2 linked regions of the Parazoarcus communis genome follow. The protein of the gene in region 1 binds, or shares a complex with, the protein of each later gene. Links are inferred from orthologs where the notes say so. Each region holds a gene or a part of one and is shown in the gene's direction. Other genes may lie near its edges. The genes, in order: uvrB and CEW87_RS12100.

Region 1 (10,517 bases):
GTCGATCATCGCAGCGAGCGTGGTGCCCAAGGAGAAGGCCGCAAGTGCCATCGCGATAATGTTCACTGGCCTGACTGTGGCCTTGGTGACGGGTGTGCCAATGGGCACGTTCATCGGTCAGCACTTTGGCTGGCGCGCCACGTTTCTCGCCGTCGCAGCCCTGGGTGTGATCGCGTTCATGGGAAGCCTGATCTTTGTCCCCAGGAACGTACCGCACAGCAAGCCGGCTACGCTTCGTCAGCAGATCGGCGTGCTGGCGCAGCCCCGGTTACTCCTCGTCTACGCGATGACCGCCGTGGGCTACGGCGGTTCGTTCATCGCCTTCACGTTCCTGGCTCCGATTCTTGAGCAGATAACGGGTTATTCAGCCAGCGCGGTTGGCGGGGTCATGCTGGCTTATGGCGTCTCGGTCGCGGCTGGCAATCTGTGGGGCGGCAAACTTGCAGATCGAAGCGGGCCGATCCCGGCGCTGAAACTCATTTTCCTGCTGCTCGCTGTCGTGCTGGCAGTTCTGAGCATCACCGCTCCGAATCGCTGGTTGATGCTTGTCACCGTACTGGCGTGGGGTGGTGTTGCCTTCGGCAATGTGCCGGGTCTTCAAGTCTATGTGGTCAAGCAGGCGCAACGCTTTGCTCCGCAGGCCGTGGATGTGGCTTCGGGCCTGAACATCGCAGCCTTCAACGTCGGCATTGCGGCTGGCGCCTGGGTGGGCGGCTTGATCGTGACCCACGTTGGCCTCATCCACACTGCATGGGTTGGCGCGCTGGTGGTACTCGTCGCATTGTTCCTGACAGTTTGGGCCGGGAGGCTGGATCGGCGCGATGCAGAGATCGAACTGTCGGCAGGTATTGCGCCAGTCACGCCGTGAGGGGGCAGGGGAATAGAAGCCCGGGTTTTCGACTGCGATGGAACGCTTGTTGTCAGATCACCGCCGTAATCGAACGCATGGCCCGCTGCATTCCGTTCTGGCTGGCAAGGTCAGCGCAGGGGCTGTCGGGGCACGTGCCGATTGAACTGGTCGAAAAGCCGTACGAGCGCGGGCTGACGCTAAGACCGGCTGGCTGTGCAAACTGAATGGCCCCGGGTTCTCTGAACATCTTCGTTGCGTCACAGCTTGAGGCTGCGGGATGTCTGGAGGCTCCGGGGCAATCTACCTCGTTCGGTCGCCGAACGACGGAAGGCGTAGCCATCTGAGCAATCCTGATGCTGACTTCGCATCCCGTGAACGCAAAAATGCCACCCCGAAGGATGGCATTTTCACTTTGCTTCTGGCTCCTCGACCTGGGCTCGAACCAGGGACCTACGGATTAACAGTCCGGCGCTCTACCAACTGAGCTATCGAGGAATAAACTCTTGCTGCAACGTTTTCTTGGGGTTCCCCCCGCGGTCGCAAAAATCGCGTGCAGCCGCTGCTGAATTCTTCTGGCTCCTCGACCTGGGCTCGAACCAGGGACCTACGGATTAACAGTCCGGCGCTCTACCAACTGAGCTATCGAGGAACAGAGGCGCGCATTGTAGGCTGCGCCTTCTGGTTCGTCAAGAAATAAACTGCATTTTTTTATGCAGCCCGTCTCTCCTTCTTACTTCACGACTGCGGCAATGGCCTTGGCGACGTAACCGATGTTCTTCGTGTTCAGTGCGGCCAGGCAGATACGACCGGTCGACACGGCGTAGATACCGAATTCGGTCTTGAGTTGCTCGACCTGTGCAGCGGTCAGCCCGGTGTAGGAGAACATGCCGCGCTGCTTGATGACGAAGGAGAAGTCCTGTGCCACACCAGCAGCCTTGAGCTGTTCGACCAGACTGGTACGCATGTCGCGGATGCGGTCACGCATGCCGGCCAGTTCATCTTCCCACTGCTGACGCAGCTCGGCGGAGTTGAGCACTGCTGCAACCACGGCGCCACCATGGATCGGCGGGTTGGAGTAGTTGGTGCGGATGACGCGCTTGACCTGGGACAGCACGCGGGCGCTTTCTTCCTTGGCGGCGGTGATGATCGACAGCGCGCCCACACGCTCGCCGTAGAGCGAGAAGCTCTTGGAGAAGGAGCTGGAGACAAAGAACTGCAGCCCGCTGGCGGAGAAGGCGCGCACAGCGACGGCGTCGGCTTCGATGCCGTCGGCGAAGCCCTGGTAGGCCATGTCGAGGAAGGGGACCAGGCCGCGGCTGCGGCAGGCGTCAACCACATCGTTCCACTGGGCGTCGGAGAGATCGGCGCCGGTCGGGTTGTGGCAGCAGGCGTGGAGGATGATGATCGAACCGGCGGGCAGGCTGTTGAGCTTGGCCTTCATGCCTTCGAAGTTAACACCGCGGGTGGCTGCGTCGTAGTACGGATAGGTTTCGACCGGGAAGCCGGCGGCTTCGAACAGGGCGCGGTGGTTTTCCCAGCTCGGGTCCGAAATGTACACCGTCGCGCCCGGCTGCAGGCGCTTCAGGTAGTCAGCGCCGACCTTGAGCGCGCCCGTGCCACCAAGGGCCTCGATGGTCACGACCTGGCCGTTGGCGATGAGTTGCGAGTCCTTGCCCAGCAGCAGGTTCTGAACTGCAGTGTTATAGGTGGCTGCGCCTTCGATGGGCTGATAGCCGCGCGGCGGCATCGCTTCCAGGCGGACCTTCTCGGCTGCGCGAACGGCACCCAGCAGCGGAATCTTGCCGTTGTCGTCGTAATACACGCCGACGCCGAGGTTTACCTTCTCAGCACGCGTATCGGCATTGAAGGCCTCGTTGAGACCGAGGATCGGGTCGCGGGGTGCCATTTCGACGGCGGCGAAGATCGATGCAGACATGTTAGCTCCAGTAGCACTTGCGGTTCACGCCCGTCCGGCAGGGAAACTGGCCGTGCCTTGACGCGCGTTTTGGGAAATAATCGTTGTTTGCCCGAGCTGGACCCTCAAGTTCGGGCGTCAGCTGAAACAATCGGAAATTCTAGCATGCAGAGTTCAGACGGTAGCGCCTCAGCGAGCACGACAGACGTTGTTACCTTCGAAGGCAGCCCGTTTCGTCTGCACCGGCCCTTTCCGCCCGCTGGCGATCAGCCGCTTGCGATCGCGAAACTGGTCGAGGGGGTCGAGGACGGGCTGATGTACCAGACCCTGCTCGGGGTGACCGGCTCCGGCAAGACCTACACCATGGCCAACGTCATCGCGCAGATGGGGCGTCCGGCGCTGGTGCTCGCGCCCAACAAGACGCTTGCTGCGCAGCTCTATGCGGAGTTTCGCGAGTTTCTTCCCGAGAACGCGGTGGAGTATTTCGTCAGCTACTACGATTACTACCAGCCAGAAGCCTATGTGCCGTCGCGCGACCTGTTCATCGAGAAGGATTCGTCGATCAACGAGCACATCGAACAGATGCGTCTGTCGGCCACGAAAAGCCTGATGGAAAGGCGCGATGTGGTCATCGTGGCCACCGTGTCCTGCATCTACGGTATCGGCGACCCGGTCGACTATCACGCGATGATCCTGCACCTGCGCGAGGGCGAGAAGGTCGGGCAGCGCGACCTGATCCAGCGTCTGGTGGCAATGCAGTACACGCGCTCCGATATCGATTTCCGTCGCGGCACCTTTCGCGTGCGGGGTGATGTGATCGACGTTTTCCCGTCCGAGAACGCCGAGTTGGCAATCCGCATCGAGCTGTTCGACGACGAGGTCGAGCATCTGACCCTGTTCGACCCCCTTACAGGGCACCTGAAGCAGAAGCTCGGGCGCTTTACCGTCTACCCCTCGAGCCACTATGTCACGCCGCGTGAGACGGTGCTGAAGGCGATCGAAGCCATCAAGGACGAGCTCAAGCTCCGCGTCGAACATTTCTATGGCGAGAATCAGCTGGTCGAAGCGCAGCGAATCGAACAGCGCACGCGTTTCGATCTTGAGATGCTTAACGAGATGGGCTTCTGCAAGGGCATCGAGAACTATTCTCGCCATCTCTCCGGACGCAGCCCGGGCGAGCCGCCCCCGACTTTGATCGATTACTTGCCGCAGGACGCACTGATGTTCATCGACGAGTCGCATGTGTCGATCGGGCAGGTGGGGGGGATGTACAAGGGCGATCGCTCGCGCAAGGAGAATCTGGTCAATTACGGCTTCAGGCTGCCGTCGGCGCTGGATAACCGTCCGCTCAAATTCGACGAGTTCGAGCGTCTGATGCCGCAGACGATTTTCGTCTCTGCCACGCCTGCAGCGTACGAGGCCGAACACCAGGGGCAGGTAGTGGAGCAGGTCGTGCGTCCCACCGGTCTCATCGACCCGCTGGTCGAGGTCCGTCCGGCAACGACTCAGGTTGACGACCTGCTCAGCCAGATCAAGGCCCGGGTTGCGGTGGGTGAGCGGGTGCTGGTGACCGTGCTGACCAAACGCATGGCCGAGGATCTCACCGACTACCTCAACGAGAACAGCGTCCGCGTGCGATATCTGCACTCGGATATCGATACCGTCGAGCGCGTCGAGATCATTCGCGATCTGCGCCTGGGCGAGTTTGATGTGCTGGTAGGGATCAACCTTCTGCGTGAAGGCCTGGACATTCCCGAGGTGTCGCTCGTGACCATCCTCGACGCGGACAAGGAGGGCTTCCTCCGCTCCGAGCGTTCCCTGATCCAGACCATAGGTCGCGCTGCCCGTCATATCAATGGCACGGCCATCCTCTACGCCGACCGGGTCACGCGTTCGATGCAGCTCGCGATCGATGAAACAGAGCGCCGGCGGACGAAGCAGATTGCCTTCAACGAGGCAAATGGTATCGTTCCCAAAACCGTCACCAAGCGGATCAAGGACATCATCGACGGGGTCTATTCCGTGGACGATGAGAAAAGGGCTTCGGTTGCAGCCGAAGCGCGGGCTGACTATGCGCTGATGGACGAGAAGGCGCTGGCCCGGACAATCAAGAAGCTGGAAAAAGAGATGCAGGAGCATGCTCGCAACCTCGAATTCGAGAAGGCTGCAGCGGCTCGGGATGAACTGTTCCGCTTGAGGGAGCGGGCGTTTGGTGCTGATCAGCACGGAAACACCTAAAGGGAGAGCATGAAGAGAATTCTTTTTGTATGTTCGGGAAATATCTGCCGTTCGCCTACCGCTGAGGGCATTGCCAGGCACTTCATCGAAACATCCGGGCTTGAGTCCGACTTCGAGGTGGACTCGGCAGGCACGCAGGGCTACCACGCGGGAGAGCCGCCCGATCCACGCGCCATGAAAGCTGCGGCGCAACGCGGCTACGATCTTTCGCCGTTGCGCGCGCGCAAACTCGAGATTACTGACTTTCAGCGCTTCGATCTGCTGCTGGCAATGGACAGAGGGCATCTGGAGCACATGGTGCGCAACTGCCCCGAGGTCTATCAGCCCAAGCTCGCGCTGTTTCTCGAGTTTGCGCCCGAGCTTGGGGAGGAAGAGGTGCCCGACCCGTACTATGGCGGCGTGAACGGCTTCGAGTTTGTTCTGGATCTGTGCGAGAAAGGCGTCGATCGCCTGCTCGGTGGCGCCCTGGACGGCCGCTGACCGACTCTCGGGGTCTTCCGCTCAACGCGAAAAAAATGGCCGCAGGGGAGTCCCCCGACGGCCATTTCTACACCATGCCGCCCGGTCGGGCGGCATTGACGTGATTACTTCTGCGTTTCTACCTGCTGCAAGGGCTCTTCAGCGATGACGACTGCAGCACGCGGCTTGCGGCCAAGTTGCTGCGGCGCTTCCGGTGCGCCGTTGCCAAAGCTGACCTTCTTGTCCTGGCTGGTTTCGATCATGACCAGGCCAGCGTCTTCGAGCACGCCTGCAAGGTCAATCGGGCCCAGTGCTGCAGGTGCCTGTGCAGACGCACTTGCTGCAACCGGAGCGACTTCCTCGACAACAGCAGGGGACTCGACTTCGACTGCCGCGACGACCGTTTCAGCTTCGACGGCTGCGGATGCAGCTTCTGCCTCGACGGCAGCCGGTGCCACTTCAGCAGCGATCGTTTCGACTGCTTCAAGGGCTGCCGGAGCAGTCGTTTCAACTGCTGCAGCGGCAGCCTCGACCGGCGCTTCGATAGCGGCGGGTGCCTCGATCTCGGTCCTTACCGGATCGGTAGCGGGCTCTTGTGCCTCGGCCGCGCTGGATGCTTCAACAGCCGGTTCAGCTGCAGGCACTTCGGCTGCAGCTGTCACGATTGCTGGCACCTCAACTTCGGCTGCAGCAGCAACGGGAGCCATCTCGGTTGCAGCTGCGCGCACCGGCATCGGTGCCGGCTCGGCGTTAACCGAGACTTCGACCGGGCTCGCCGATTCGGAGACAGCGACAGGCAACTCAGCGGCAGTCTGTTCAAGGGCTGCATCGCTGACCGTAGCCGCGGCAACAGCCGCCGTGGCCACAGCTGCGGTCGAGCTCTCGGAAGCGGAGCTATCGCTGTCGGCATTTGCCTGCTGATCAACCGTTTCCTGGCTTTCACCCGGGCGGCGGTCACGACGTCCCCTGCTGCGACGACGACGCTTCTCGGGTGCGCCTTCTTCGCCTGCAGGCGCTGCGGTCACAATCACTTCTGCGGCGCCTGCAGCGACGATGGCTGCGTTATCGGCCATCTGCTCGGTGCTCGCTTCTGCTGCCTTTGCATTGTCGTCCTGACGCGGCTGACGCTGACGACCGCGACCACGGCTGCGGCCGCCTTCTTCAGAGCGTTCGCCACGTTCGGTGCGCTCGCCACGTTCCTGACGCTCTTGCGTCTGGCGTTGAGGCTTCTCGCGCTCCGTGTTCTCGGCTTTCTCGGCACGGGCGCCGTTACGCGTGTTGCCGCCTTCGCCTTCTGTGCGTTCGCCGCGTTGGCCGTCACGACGTCCATTGCGACCACCACGGCGCTCGCCACCGCGCTCGCCGCGACCGCGCGATTCGCGCTTCGGCGTCGTTTCAGCGACAGGTGCCGGCGTGGGTGCCGGGGTCGGCTCGCCCGTCAACCAGCCGAGGAAGCGTGCAATCAAGCCCTTTGCGGGTGCTGCAGCAGCTACGACAGGGGCGGCTTCAGCGCGCGGTGCGACAACGGGCGCCGGCTGAGCGGGCGAGATGCCCTTCACGGCAGCTTCCTGGCGCGCAGGCTTGTCGCCTTCCTTGGCGGGCATGCCGATTTCGGTTTCGGTCGGCTGGTGGACCATCTGGTAGCTGGCCAGCGCGATGTCTTCCTGGTTAAGCTGGTCGTGGCGCAAGCGGACGATTTCGTGCGCCGGCGTTTCCATGTGCCGGTTCGGCACGATGATCAGCTGAACCTTGTGGCGATACTCGATGCGTGCGATATCAACCCGCTTCTCGTTGAGCAGGAAGGTAGCGACATCGACTGGCACCTGCAGATGCACTGCACCGGTATTGTCCTTCATGGCCTCTTCTTCGAGGATGCGGACGATGTGCAATGCCGACGACTCGGTGCTGCGGATGTGGCCGGTGCCATTGCAGCGCGGGCAGGTGATGTAGCTGGTTTCGGCAAGTGCCGGACGCAGGCGCTGACGCGACAGCTCAAGCAGACCGAAACGACTGATCTTGCCGGTCTGGACACGGGCGCGGTCGTGGCGCAGTGCGTCGCGCAGGCGGTTCTCGACTTCGCGCTGGTTCTTCTGCGACTCCATGTCGATGAAGTCGATGACGATCAGGCCACCGAGGTCGCGCAGGCGCAGCTGACGCGCAATTTCGTCGGCCGCTTCAAGGTTTGTGCGGAACGCGGTTTCCTCGATGTCTGCACCCTTGGTCGCACGACCGGAGTTGACGTCGACCGAGACCAGAGCCTCGGTGTGGTCGATCACCACGGCACCGCCGGAGGGCAGGCCGACCTGGCGCGAGTAAGCCGATTCGATCTGATGTTCGATCTGGAAACGCGAGAACAGCGGAACGTCGTCGTTATAACGCTTGATCCGGCTGACGTTGCCCGGCATGACGTGAGCCATGAACTGGTGAGCCTGTTCATGGATTTCGTCGGTGTCGATCAGGATCTCGCCGATGTCGGGCTGGAAATAATCACGAATGGCGCGAATCACCAGGCTGCCTTCCTGATAGATCAGGAACGCGCCGGTCTGGCCCTGGGCTGCGCCTTCGATGGCAGTCCAAAGTTGCAGCAGGTAGTTAAGGTCCCACTGCAGTTCTTCGGCGCCGCGACCGATTGCTGCCGTGCGCGCGATCAGGCTCATGCCCGCAGGGCTCTCGAGCTGATCCATGACTTCGCGAAGTTCAGCGCGCTCGTCACCCTCCACACGGCGCGATACGCCACCGCCGCGGGGGTTGTTCGGCATCAGTACGAGGTAACGGCCGGCCAGCGAGATATAGGTGGTGAGCGCTGCACCCTTGTTGCCGCGCTCGTCCTTCTCGACCTGAACGATCAGTTCCTGACCTTCGCGCAGGGCTTCCTTGATGCTGGCCTTGCTGGCATCTACGCCGGGCTGGAAATAGGAACGCGAGATTTCCTTGAAGGGCAGGAAGCCATGTCGCTCAGCGCCATAATCAACAAAGGCGGCCTCGAGGCTGGGCTCGAGGCGAGTGATGACCGCCTTGTAGATATTGCTCTTGCGTTCTTCCTTGTTGGCCGATTCGATGTCGAGGTCGATCAGTTTCTGACCGTCAACGATTGCGACGCGCAGTTCTTCTGCCTGCGTCGCATTAAAGAGCATTCGCTTCATTTTGGATCGTTCTCCCGCGCAATGCACACGGGCAGGACGAACGGCGCGCACCATCGCGCTTTCCGGGGTCAGGAGCAGTTGGGTAGGGCTACTTTCATCCGGTAGTCAATATTGGCTGTGATGGGTCGGCTGGTCGATACTCTCTTGAATCTGTCTGCCAGTGTCCTTGGATCAGCAGACAAATGCATTTGATCCTGCGTATGTGTTGCGCGTCTAAATCCAACCGTGAGGCTGGATGGGTGTGTCGAAGTTTGTCGATTGCGTTACCATCGGCGCCTTTTTGGGCTTCGTGTGGCACGCTTCGGTTTTCCGGGAGCGCTTGTGCGGGCTCATCGTCGTTCATCCTCAACCGCCTCGTGGCGCGAGGGGATGCCGACCGCAACCGGAATCAACCGCAGGGAAGTATATTTCAGGATGACGACTCAAGGCAAAGCGATTGCGGTTCGGCACGAAAGGATTGATGAGGCTGCCGCTGGTCAGCGCATCGATAACTACCTGTTGCGTATTGCAAAGGGCGTGCCGAAAAGCCATGTTTACCGCATTTTGCGCAGTGGAGAGGTGCGGGTGAATGGGGGGCGTGTGCAGCAGACCTACCGCCTGGTGGTGGGGGACGAAGTGCGCATTCCGCCGATGCGAATCTCCGAGTCGGCGCGTTCCGTTCCACCTCCGGCGGGGAAAGCGTTGCCGGTCGTGTATGAAGACGACGCGCTTCTTGTCATCGACAAGCCTTCCGGCAAGGCGGTTCATGGCGGCAGCGGCATCAGTCACGGGGTGATTGAGCAATTGCGGGTTCAGCGTCCCGAGTTGAAGATGCTCGAGCTTGCGCACCGCCTTGATCGCGAAACGTCCGGGCTGCTGATCGTTGCCAAGAAGCGCTCTGCGCTGACTGCGCTGCATGACATGATGCGCGAAGGCGCAATGGAGAAGCGTTACCTGACCCTGGTGCCCGGACGCTGGATCAACCCCGTTCAGCACGTCAAGGCGCCGCTGTACAAGTATCTGACCCCGGAGGGGGAGCGGCGGGTTCGGGTCAGCCCCGAGGGCAAGCCGTCGCATAGCATCGTCCGGCTGGTGCGGCGCTGGAAGCGGTTCAGTCTGCTCGAGGTCGAACTCAAGACCGGCAGAACGCATCAGATCCGCGTCCATCTTGCGCACCTCGGCTTTCAGTTGTGCGGGGATGACAAGTACGGCGATTTCGCGCTGAACAAGGCGCTGGAAGGTGAGGGTCTGAAACGCATGTTCCTGCACGCAGCGAAACTGAGTTTCGTTCATCCGCTCACGGGTGAGCAGCTCGTGCTTGAGGCGGCACTACCGCCGGAGTTACAGCAATTCATTGATCGACTGGATGCACGGGAGCCCGAAAAGAATGGCTGAACGCTTTGATCTTGTTGTGTTTGACTGGGACGGTACCGTCCTGGATTCTGCCTCGGCCATTGTGCGATCGATACTGGCTGCGTGCAGGGATCTTGGTTTGCCTGAACCCAGCGAAGAGCGCGCGCGCTACGTGATTGGTCTCGGGCTCGGCGATGCGCTGCGTCATGCGGTGCCCGAACTGGCTGAAGAGCAGTACCCGCGTATGGTTGAGCGTTATCGCCACCACTACCTGGCTGGAGATCAGGATCTGACGCTGTTTCCCGGGGTGGCGGGCACGATCGAGTGGCTGGTGGGGCAGGGACGCTATCTTGCGGTTGCGACCGGAAAGAGCCGGAACGGACTGAATCGCGCGCTGGCGCATTCCGGTCTCGGGAAGTTCTTCCACAGCACACGCTGTGCCGACGAGTGCTTCTCAAAGCCTCATCCCGCGATGCTCGAGCAACTGATGGAAGAGCTCGGCGTTGCGCCACAACGCACCCTGATGATCGGTGACACAACGCACGATTTGCAGATGGCGAAGAACGCAGGTGTGGCGGGC
Region 2 (10,550 bases), 1.1 Mb from region 1 along the record:
CAGCTGCCATGGCCAGCAGGGCAGTGTTCTTGGCCTCGGATGAGGCCGCAGCCAGCAGACGGGATGCGGCGCGGGCCTGTCGCCCGAGAGTTTGCATGTAGTTCTGGATGTCCATCTGTATCTTCGCAGCGCTAGAGCCAAACAGGAATTAAAGCATTGAAAGTGCTTCGTGTGGTTCGCTTGTGCAATCCGGCCATTGAACTTATCGGCGGGCGAGTCGCAGTGCCAGTTGCAGAAACTCGTCCCAGACATCGCCGGCGACCAGCCCCTTGATCATGCGATCGATGCGCGCTGCGTGCATCAGCGCGGCGCGCAGCCCGGACTGGCTCAGGCGCTCCAGCGCACGACCCAGCGCCTGCTGACGCTTGTTGTCGAAGATGCGCTCGCTCTTGAACAGCGCGGCGAGTGGCTGCCCTGCATCGCGCCCGGCGCGCAGACTGGCGAGACTGCGGGTTTCGTTGGCGAGCGCCCACAGGATCAGCGGAGGGGCAGCACCTTCTCCCTTGAGTCCTTCGAGGAGTCGCGCACAACGTGCAGGGTCGCCTTCGAGCACCGCCTGACGCAGCTTGTCGATGTCGTAGCGGGCAACGTTGAGCACGGCGTCCTGAATCTGTTCGAGGCTGAGTTTGCCTTCCGGATGCAGCAGACCGAGCTTGCGGATCTCCTGGTGGGCCGCAAGCAGGTTGCCTTCGACGTGGTCCGCGATGAAGCTCAGTGCTTCGGGGTCGGCAGACTGCTGCTGGGCGGCAAGGCGATGCGCGATCCAGGCAGGGAGGCGTTCGCGCTCGGGCGCATTGAGCTCGATGATGATGCCGTGCTCGCCGAGCGCCTTGAACCAGGCCGTCTTGCGCGTCTGCCAGTCGAGTTCGGGGAGCGTGATCAGGGTGAGCACGCCCGCAGGCAAGTGGGCGAGGTAGCGTTGCAGTGCGTCCCCGCCTTCGCGGCCGGGCTTGCCTGTGGGAATGCGCAGGTCGACCAGCTTTTCGCCGCCGAACAGCGACATGTTGCCGGCCGCCATGGTCAGGCTTTCCCAGCGGAAACCCTGGCCGACGACCAGCGTTTCACGTTCGGAGAAGCCCTGCCGCCTGGCGCTTGCCCGGATTGCATCGCCGGCCTCGAGCACCAACAGGGGCTCGTTGCCGAAAAGCACCCACAGTGGCGCCAGTGGCTTGTCGAGCTGGCTCGCGAGCTGGTCTGGCCTCAGGTTCACTGTGGCCGGCGATAGGCCGCCAGGCGGCGCATGATCTGCTGCACGAGGTCGGCCTGCATGTCGCGATAGAGCAGCGCTTCTTCCTGCTCCTTGCCTAGCACCTCTTCATCGTCGAAGGTGTACTCGCGCTGTCCCGAGATGTTCGTTGGCGGGATCAGCTCGACGTTCTTGTTGTCGATGAGGCGGAAACGGATGCGCTGGGTGAGCTGGTACTCGCGCACCGTACCGGAGCTCGTGAGGCTGAGGATTTCCCGGCCACGCTCGTTTGCAAGAATCTGAAGTCTGGCCTCCGCCTTGCCTGCATTTTCGGTGACCGTTGTGGTACCGCTGTTTTCCACCTTGCGGCGAATCGCCGAGCCAAGGTCGGAGAACTCGCTGACACTGACATGCAGGGTGGAGAAGGCAAGGGGTTGAGGCCCGCGCAGATGGAAGCCGCAGCCGGCAAGCATGGCCGAGGCTGCGAGTGCCGCGCCTGCTTTGAGCAGGCGGCGGCGGGCAGTATTGGAGTGCATGAGTGCGTCCTCAGACCACGATGTTGATCAGACGGCCGGGAACGACGACGACTTTCTTCGGCGGCTTCCCTTCCATGAACTTCTGTGCGGCTTCGGAAGCCAGTCCGAGCGCTTCGATCTCGGCCTTGCTGGCCTCTGCAGCAACCTTGATGCTGCCGCGCAGCTTGCCATTGACCTGCACCATCAGCTCGATTTCGTCCTGCTTGAGCGCGGCCTCGAGGGGCTCGGGCCAGCTTGAAGCGAGGATGTCTTCACCGAAGCCGCAGTCCGTCCACAGCGCATGTGCGATATGCGGGGTGATCGGCGACAGCAGGCGCAACAGGATGGAAAGCCCCTCTTCGGTCAGTTCGGCGTGGGCTGCGGCGTTGTCACGCGGCGCCTTTTCGAGCGCGTTGAGGATCTTCATTGCGGCCGACACCACGGTATTGAACTGGTGCTTGCCGAAGTCGTAGTTGGCCTGTTTCAGATGGGTGTGAATCTCGCGGCGCACGTCGGCAAGATCGGCCGGCAGCTTGCCTGCAGCCAGCTGGCGTGCAGCGGGCAGTGCAGCGCGCATCTCGCTGCCGAAGACATGGCCGAGGTTCCACACCCGGCGCAGGAAGCGCGACGCGCCCTCAACGCCGGAGTCGGACCATTCCAGCTGCTGATCGGGCGGGGCGGCGAACATGGTGAACAGACGTGCGGTATCCGCGCCGTACTGATCCACCAGCGCCTGGGGGTCGACACCGTTGTTCTTCGACTTCGCCATCTTCTCGACGCCGCCGATCACGACCGGCAGGCCGTCGCTGGTGAGCTTGGCGGCCACGATGCGACCGCGCTCGTCACGCTCGACAGTGACGTCAGCCGGGTTGATCCACTGCTTCTTGCCGCCGTCGAGGTCGCGGTAATAGGTTTCGGCAACCACCATGCCCTGCGTGAGCAGGTTGGCGAAGGGCTCGGACACATTGACCAGGCCGCAATCGCGCATGGCGCGGGTAAAAAAGCGCGAATACAGCAGGTGCAGGATGGCGTGCTCGATGCCGCCGATGTACTGGTCCACCGGGGCCCAGTAATTGACGCGCTCGTCGACCATTGCAGTGTTGCTGTCGGCACAGGCGTAGCGCAGGAAGTACCAGGACGACTCGACAAAAGTGTCCATGGTGTCGGTTTCGCGCTTGGCCGGCTTGCCGCACTTGGGACAGCTGCATTCGTAGAAGGACGCCATCTTGGCCAGCGGCGAACCGCGACCGGTCACCTCGACGTTCTCGGGCAGCACCACCGGCAACTGCTCGTCCGGCACTGGCACGTCGCCGCAGTCGTCGCAGTGGATCATCGGGATCGGGCAGCCCCAGTAGCGCTGGCGCGAAATGCCCCAGTCACGCAGGCGATACTGGATACGCTTACTGCCCAGTCCCTTGGCTTCGAGGTCGGCAGAGATCGCATCGACTGCATCCTGGAAGTGCAGTCCATCGTACTTGCCGGAATTGACCAGCCGGCCTTGTTCGGCGTAGGCGTCGATCCACGGTGAAACGGTCTGCTCGTAGGCGTCGCGGGTGGAGCGCACCACCATCGTGATCGGCAGTTTGTAGCGGGTGGCGAAGGCGAAGTCGCGCTCGTCGTGGGCGGGAACCGCCATCACAGCGCCCTCACCGTAGCCCATCAGCACGTAGTTGGCGACCCACACCGGCAGGTATTCGCCGGTGATCGGATGCACCACGCGCAGGCCGGTGGGCATGCCTTTCTTTTCCATCGTTGCCAGATCAGCTTCGGCGACGCCGCCGCGCTTGCATTCTTCGATGAAGGCAGCCAGTTCGGCGTTGCCTGCAGCCGCCTGGGTGGCGAGGGGGTGTTCGGCAGCGACGGCGACGTAGGTTGCGCCCATCAGCGTGTCGGCGCGGGTGGTGAACACCTTGAGTACGCCTGATGCGCCAACGGTCGAGAGGTCGTAGGGGAAGTGCACCTCGACCCCTTCCGAGCGGCCGATCCAGTTTTTCTGCATCAGCTTGACCTGCTCCGGCCAGCCGGACAGGCCATCCAGCGCTTCAAGCAGTTCGTCGGCGTAGGCGGTGATCTTCATGTAGTACATGGGGATCTCGCGCTTCTCGACGAGTGCGCCTGAGCGCCAGCCGCGGCCGTCGATGACCTGCTCGTTGGCGAGCACGGTGTCGTCGACCGGGTCCCAGTTCACCGTGCCAAGTCGTTTGTAGATCAGGCCTTTTTCGTAGAGGCGGGTGAACAGCCACTGCTCCCAGCGGTAGTACTCCGGCGTGCAGGTGGCGATCTCGCGTGACCAGTCGATGGCAAAGCCCAGGCGCTTGAGCTGGGTCTTCATGTAATCGATGTTGGCGTAGGTCCACTTCGCCGGCGGGACGTTGTTCTGGATGGCCGCGTTCTCGGCGGGCATGCCGAAGGCGTCCCAGCCCATGGGCTGGAGCACGTTGTAACCGCGCATGCGATGAAAGCGCGCCAGTACGTCGCCAATCGTGTAGTTGCGCACATGTCCCATGTGCAGCTTGCCCGACGGGTACGGGAACATCGACAGGCAGTAGTATTTGGGACGGCTGGCGTCTTCGGATACACGGAAGGCCGAGGTGGCGTCCCAGTGCTGCTGGGCGGCCGTTTCGACGGCGGCGGGCTGGTATTTGTCCTGCATGGGCGGGGTGCGTGCGCTCAAAGCGTTGAAAACGCGAAAGTATATCGCGAAGCCCGGTGTCGGCGCTCGGGCAGTCGGGCCTGAATGCCGATTCCGCTGCCGGTGTGGGGCTGGAGAACTGCTCTTTTCGGGGGTTCAGCAAAAAAATGGCACCCGGCGGAGGGGCCGGATGCCAAATCTCCGATGAAGGAGAGGGAGGGAGGCGGTGGGCGCTGCGCAGTGGTGGCAGCGGCCGAATTCGAATCGATCAGGCGGCTTTCTGGGGTTTGATGCCGGTCTGGCGCTGCCAGTTGGTGGACATCGCCTTGAGCATGTCTTCCATCGCGGTCAGGGGCATGTTCCACATGCGCTGCTGGCTGCGAAGAATGGGCGTGACGCACGGTGTGCACAAGGTTTCCTTTTCGGCTTCGAGCAGGTCGAGGAAAATATCATTGGCAGCACCCCAGTACTCTGAATTGCCCACCCAGCCGGTTTCGGCGGTGGCTTCGCGTACGGCCTTGCGCCATAGTGCATTGGCGCGCTCGATCGGGACGCCAGCCTTGCGGGCGTACCAGGGAAGTAGTTTGGGTGCTTTCATCTGTATTCTCCGTGTGGCCGTTGTCGGCCCTCGTGCGCGTTCGGGGTCTTGTGGACCTGCGCCTTGCGCTCCGTATGTTGTGCTGCGATAAAAAATATTGGCTTCTTAAGAAGCATTCTATGCGGTGTCTGGCAAGATTGCCGTGAAAAAGTTCATCAATTTGTTGCTGTGCACAATTTCAGCGTATCGCAGCCCCCAGCCGGGATCAAGTTTCTGTGTCGGAAACGCAACACTATTCCATTAGTTATAGTCACCCCCCGCTCACCACAACCGGTCCCGCTCGACGCCAGCGCTAGCGGGCTGTGCGGCATCAGCGGTTAAAATAGAAGCAGTAAAGGAAAACTCATGTCCCAACTGCTTGCCAATCTGAATCCCGAACAACTTCAGGCCGTTACCCTGCCGCCGCAACATGCGCTCATTCTCGCGGGCGCAGGTTCGGGTAAGACCCGCGTCCTGACCACCCGTATTGCCTGGCTGATCCAGTCCGGCCAGGTCGATCCGTCCGGCATTCTCGCCGTCACCTTCACCAACAAGGCGGCAAAGGAGATGCTCGCCCGCCTTGGCGCGATGCTGCCAGTCAGCCCGCGTGGCATGTGGGTCGGCACGTTCCATGGTCTGTGCAACCGGCTGTTGCGCGCACATCATCGTGATGCCGGCCTGCCGCAGCTGTTCCAGATTCTGGATTCGGCCGACCAGCTGGCCGCGATCAAGCGCTTGCTGAAGACGCTGAATGTCGACGACGAGAAATTCCCGCCACGTGAGCTTCAGCACTTCATCAATGGCCAGAAAGAGGCGGGAAATCGCCCCCATGCAGTCGAGGCCTGGGACGACTTCACCAAACAACGCGTTCAGCTCTACCAAGAGTATGAAGCGCAGTGCCAGCGCGAGTCTGTTGTGGATTTCGCGGAGTTGCTGTTGCGCACCTACGAGTTGCTCGAACGCAATGAGCCGATTCGGCGCCACTATCAGCGGCGTTTCCGGCACATCCTGGTCGATGAGTTTCAGGACACCAACAGGCTGCAGTACCGTTGGCTGAAGCTGCTGGCGGCAGATGGCGCCGAGGGGGGCGCTGCCTTGCTGTGCGTAGGGGATGACGACCAGAGCATCTATCGGTTTCGCGGTGCGGAAGTTGGCAACATGCGCGATTTCGAGCGTGAATTTCAGGTCAAGAACGTCATTCGCCTCGAGCAGAACTATCGGTCGCACAGCAATATCCTGGATGCGGCGAATGCGATCATTCGCTTCAATACGCACCGCCTGGGCAAAAACCTGTGGACCGACCAGGGGGCGGGCGAGCCGATCCGTGTGTTCGAGGCCTATGCCGACTCTGACGAGGCGCGCTGGATCGTGGAGGAAATACAGGGCTTGGTGCGCGATGGACGTTCCCGCGCCGAGATTGCGCTGCTGTACCGTTCAAACGCGCAGTCGCGCGTGCTGGAGCATCGCCTTTTCTCGGCCGGTATTCCGTACCGGGTCTATGGCGGCCTGCGCTTTTTCGAGCGCCAGGAAATCAAGCACGCGCTTGCCTATCTGCGCCTGATCGCCAATCCGGACGACGACACTGCGTTCGCGCGGGTGGTGAATTTTCCCACGCGCGGTATCGGTGCCCGTTCGATCGAGGTGCTGCAGGACGCCGCGCGCACCTACAACACCAGCCTGTATGCCACCGTGCCCCACCTGACGGGCAAGGCGGGAACCGCGCTGGGCCAGTTCCTGAGGATGATCGAGGATCTGCGGCGTGATACCGGGCCGCTGACCCTTCCCGAACTCATTGATCACGTACTGGATCGTTCCGGTCTTCGAGATCACTACAAGAGTGAGAAAGAGGGGAGCGAGCGCCTGGAGAACCTGGACGAACTGTTGAACGCGGCAGCCAACTTCGTTGCAGAGCAGCAGGCGGGCGCGCCCGGCGCAGATCCGGCGGATGCCGGCGAGCACCGTCAGCTTGCCGACTTTCTTGCCCATGCGTCGCTCGAGGCGGGCGACCATCAGGCGGATCAGGGGGCGGATGCGGTGCAGTTGATGACCGTGCATTCGTCCAAGGGGCTGGAATTCGACGTGGTCTTCCTGTCGGGGCTTGAAGAAGGCCTGTTTCCGCATGAGAACAGCATTCTCGAAGCCGAGGGGCTCGAGGAGGAGCGGCGGCTGATGTATGTGGCGGTGACGCGCGCCCGCGAGCGCCTGTATCTGTCATTTGCACAGAGCCGGATGCTCCACGGTCAGACTCGCTACAACCTGCGCTCACGCTTTCTCGAGGAGATTCCGGTCGGGCTCACCAAGTGGCTCAGCCCGCCGAGTCCCCGTGCGGCACTTGGTGGCGCGACCGGCGGCGCTGGCGGAGCCTACTTCACGTCGTCCGCGAAACCGGCCGCAACGCAGCGCGAACCGCGGCCTGCGTTTGCCAGTTTGCCCGGCGGTCTGCGCATTGGTCAGAACGTGAGCCACGCCAAGTTCGGGCAGGGCGTGATCGTCGCCGCCGAGGGCGGCGGCAGTGACGCCCGTGTTCAGGTGAACTTCGGCTCGGCGGGGATGAAGTGGCTTCTGCTCGCAGTGGCCAAGCTCGATCCGGCCTGAGTGCGTTCCAGAGTGGCGGCGGGCCTGTGCAGGCCCACGCCGCTCAGGCGCCGTACTTGCGTGCCAGATTGTCGTGCAGGGAGACGAATTCCTGCGCGAGTTTGTGCTTGGGCTCGAGGTGGATCATCGGCTTGGCCTGTTCGTGTGACTCCTTGATCTTCACCGAGGCCGACAGGTAGGGCTCAAGTACGGGCAAGCCCTCATCGATCAGTTCCTGCACCACTTTTTGCGGCAGGCTGGCGCGTGCCTGGAACTGATTCACCACGATGCCTTCGACTTTCAGGTCGCGGTTGTGGTCGGTCTTGATTTCCTCCACGTTCTCGAGCAGGGAGTAGAGCGCGCGGCGCGAGAAGTCGTCGCAATCGAACGGGATCAGGCAGGCGTTGGCGGCAATCAGGGCCGAGCGGGTGTAGAAGTTGAGCGCGGGCGGCGTGTCGATATAGACGCAGTCGTATTCCTCGGCGAGTTCGTCGAGTGCGTCGCGCAATTTGTAGATCTTGTAGCGCGATTCCAGCTTGCTTTGCAGCTCTTCCAGTTGCGGGTGGGAGGGCATGACGTGCAGGCCGTCGAAGGGGCTGGCGACGATGAAGTCGCTGGTTGCTTTCGGATTGAGCTTGAAATTTAGCGTCTGGTCGAAGAAGTCGGCCAGCGTGCTGTCAAGCGAGTCGCCCGAGACGCCGAGAAGGTACTGCGTGGAGTTGCCCTGCGGGTCGAGGTCGATGACCAGCGTGCGCTTGCCCTGTTGGGCGCTGATTGCTGCCAGATTGCAGGTAATGGTGGATTTGCCGACCCCACCTTTCTGATTGAACACCACGCGTCGCATCGTCGATTCCCCTCCGGTTGTTGCGGCATTGTGCCAAAAATCGGCAAACCTATCCCGGATAGCTGTTTTGCGCAGGGCACACCTGCCCAAGCCGCGAGCGCTGCGCTAAACTTCCGACTCGTTATTCATGACCGTTGCAGCCTACTCCCCGGGGCGCTCGGCATGCGGGCCCGGTCGGGTCCGGTCCGTGGCAAGGCAGCTCGTGCCAGAGCAAAAAGAAAACGCTGCGGATGATCGCAATTGGCAGGACAAGGGCAAGCGCCTATTGTCCTGTCCGGATGTTCACACGAACACCATACTGTACCGAGAGGGAGAACTCATGGATCAGGATTTCATCGCAGCGGCTCTGGACTATCACCGTGCGCCGACACGCGGCAAGATTTCGGTCGTGCCCACCAAGGGCCTGACCAACCAGCGCGATCTCGCGCTTGCCTATTCGCCCGGTGTGGCAGCCGCCTGCGATGCCATCGTCGCAGACCCCGCACAGGCACGTGAACTCACCAGCCGTGGCAACCTGGTAGCCGTGGTCACCAACGGCACAGCAGTGCTCGGTCTGGGCAATATCGGCCCGCTGGCGTCGAAGCCGGTCATGGAAGGCAAGGGCTGCCTGTTCAAGAAATTTGCCAATATCGACGTGTTCGATATCGAGCTCAACGAGAATGACCCCGACAAGCTGATCGACATCATCGCCTCGCTTGAGCCGACGCTGGGTGGTATCAACCTCGAGGACATCAAGGCGCCGGAGTGCTTCTACATCGAGAAGAAGCTGCGCGAGCGCATGAAGATTCCGGTCTTCCACGATGACCAGCACGGTACCGCAATCATCTCGTCGGCGGGCCTGATCAACGGTCTCAAGGTCGTCGGCAAGGACATCGCCACCGTGAAGCTGGTGTGTTCCGGCGCCGGCGCGGCCGCCATTGCCTGCCTGGACCTCATGGTCAGCCTTGGTCTGAAGCGTGAGAACGTCTACGTTTGCGACTCCAAGGGCGTGATCTATCAGGGCCGTGACGAGAAGATGGAGCCGACCAAGGCCCGTTATGCTCAGGTCACCGATGCGCGCACCCTGGGTGATGCCATCGTTGGTGCCGACGTCTTCCTCGGCCTGTCCACCGCGGGCGTGCTCAAGCCCGAGATGGTCGCCAATATGGCTGACCAGCCGCTGATCTTCGCGCTGGCGAACCCGAATCCGGAAATCCTGCCCGCTGATGCGAAGGCGGTGCGCCCGGACTGCATCGTGGCGACCGGGCGTTCGGACTTCCCGAACCAGGTCAACAACGTGCTGTGCTTCCCCTTCATCTTCCGCGGCGCGCTCGACGTGGGCGCCAGCACGATCAATGAGGAGATGAAGCTTGCCTGCGTGAAGGCGATCGCCGAACTGGCCCAGGCCGAGCAGAGCGACATCGTGGCTTCGGCCTATGGCGGCGCGGAGCTGACCTTCGGTCCCGACTACATCATTCCCAAGCCTTTCGATCCGCGCCTGATCGTGAAGATCGCGCCCGCAGTGGCCCAGGCTGCGATGGATTCCGGTGTTGCGAGCCATCCGATCGAGGACATGCAGGCGTATGCGGCTACGCTGAGCGACTTCGTGTACACGACCGGCATCGTCATGAAGCCGGTGTTCTCCGCAGCCAAGCGCGTGCCGATGGAGCAGAAACGCGTGCTCTACGCCGAGGGTGAGGACGAACGTGTTCTGCATGCCGCGCGCGTGGCCATCGACGAGGGCCTGGCGCGTCCGATCCTGATCGGTCGTCCCAGCGTGATCGAGATGCGGATCAAGAAGATCGGTCTCAACCTCGTGCCCGAGCGCGACTTCGATATCGTCAATCCGGAATCCGATCCGCGCTATCGTGAGCTGTGCAACGACTACTACCGCATGATGGCCCGTGACGGCGTGACGCCGGATCTGGCCAAGGCCAAGATGCGTCGCGACACGACCCTGATCGGCGTGATGCTGCTGCGTCGTGGCGATGCGGATGCGCTGGTGTGCGGCACGTTCGGGACCTATGACTATCACCTGCGCCAGGTGCAGGACGTCATCGGCCTCAAGCCGGGCGCCAAGCAGTTTGCGGCGATGAACCTGCTGCTGCTGCCCAAGCGCATGCTTGCGGTGACCGACACCTACGTCAACGAGAACCCGAATGCGGATGAAGTGGCCGAGATCGCGCTTATGGCGGCTGCCGAGTTGCGCAGTTTCGGTATCGAGCCGCGCGTGGCCCTGTTGT

What was found.
Region 2: the proteins of uvrB (region 1) and CEW87_RS12100 are in contact, whole or in part, in a crystal structure (PDB 7EGT), measured with the Thermus thermophilus proteins. The link is inferred for Parazoarcus communis from one-to-one orthologs. Residues at the interface, in WP_096411307.1 of Thermus thermophilus: Glu23, Leu25, Arg26, Asp27, Gly28, Glu29, Arg30, Phe31, Arg55, Glu326, Asp327, Phe328, Glu379, Ser382, Gln383, His398, Gly400, Arg401; in WP_096412145.1 of Thermus thermophilus: His654, Arg656, Phe657, Gln666, Asp668, Glu669, Lys680, Arg681, Leu682, Ser683, Lys685, Tyr686, Ala687.

The regions. Positions count from the first base shown.
Region 1 is NZ_CP022188.1:3,684,478-3,694,994, forward strand. Bases 2,487-5,466 are described here. They hold uvrB (excinuclease ABC subunit UvrB), read left to right. Parts: upstream 2,487-2,930; coding sequence 2,931-5,003; downstream 5,004-5,466. Other genes in these bases: CEW87_RS16815 (amino acid aminotransferase), read right to left, coding at 2,487-2,786; CEW87_RS16825 (low molecular weight protein-tyrosine-phosphatase), read left to right, coding at 5,013-5,466. Outside these bases: CEW87_RS16800 (MFS transporter), read left to right, coding at 1-868; more of CEW87_RS16815, read right to left, coding at 1,581-2,486; more of CEW87_RS16825, read left to right, coding at 5,467-5,483; CEW87_RS16830 (Rne/Rng family ribonuclease), read right to left, coding at 5,588-8,605; CEW87_RS16840 (RluA family pseudouridine synthase), read left to right, coding at 9,020-9,979; CEW87_RS16845 (HAD-IA family hydrolase), read left to right, coding at 9,972-10,517. UniProt on the Escherichia coli protein: The UvrABC repair system catalyzes the recognition and processing of DNA lesions. A damage recognition complex composed of 2 UvrA and 2 UvrB subunits scans DNA for abnormalities.
Region 2 is NZ_CP022188.1:2,628,036-2,638,585, forward strand. Bases 4,878-7,890 are described here. They hold CEW87_RS12100 (UvrD-helicase domain-containing protein), read left to right. Parts: upstream 4,878-5,276; coding sequence 5,277-7,505; downstream 7,506-7,890. Other genes in these bases: CEW87_RS12095 (hypothetical protein), read right to left, coding at 4,878-4,931; CEW87_RS12105 (ParA family protein), read right to left, coding at 7,549-7,890. Also shown: CEW87_RS12075 (glutamate-5-semialdehyde dehydrogenase), read right to left, coding at 1-115; holA (DNA polymerase III subunit delta), read right to left, coding at 203-1,210; LPS assembly lipoprotein LptE, read right to left, coding at 1,207-1,722; leuS (leucine--tRNA ligase), read right to left, coding at 1,733-4,354; more of CEW87_RS12095, read right to left, coding at 4,602-4,877; more of CEW87_RS12105, read right to left, coding at 7,891-8,328; CEW87_RS12110 (NADP-dependent malic enzyme), read left to right, coding at 8,648-10,550. UniProt on the Escherichia coli protein: A helicase with DNA-dependent ATPase activity. Unwinds DNA duplexes with 3'-5' polarity. Translocates on single-stranded DNA with 3'-5' polarity. Initiates unwinding more efficiently from a nicked substrate than double-stranded DNA.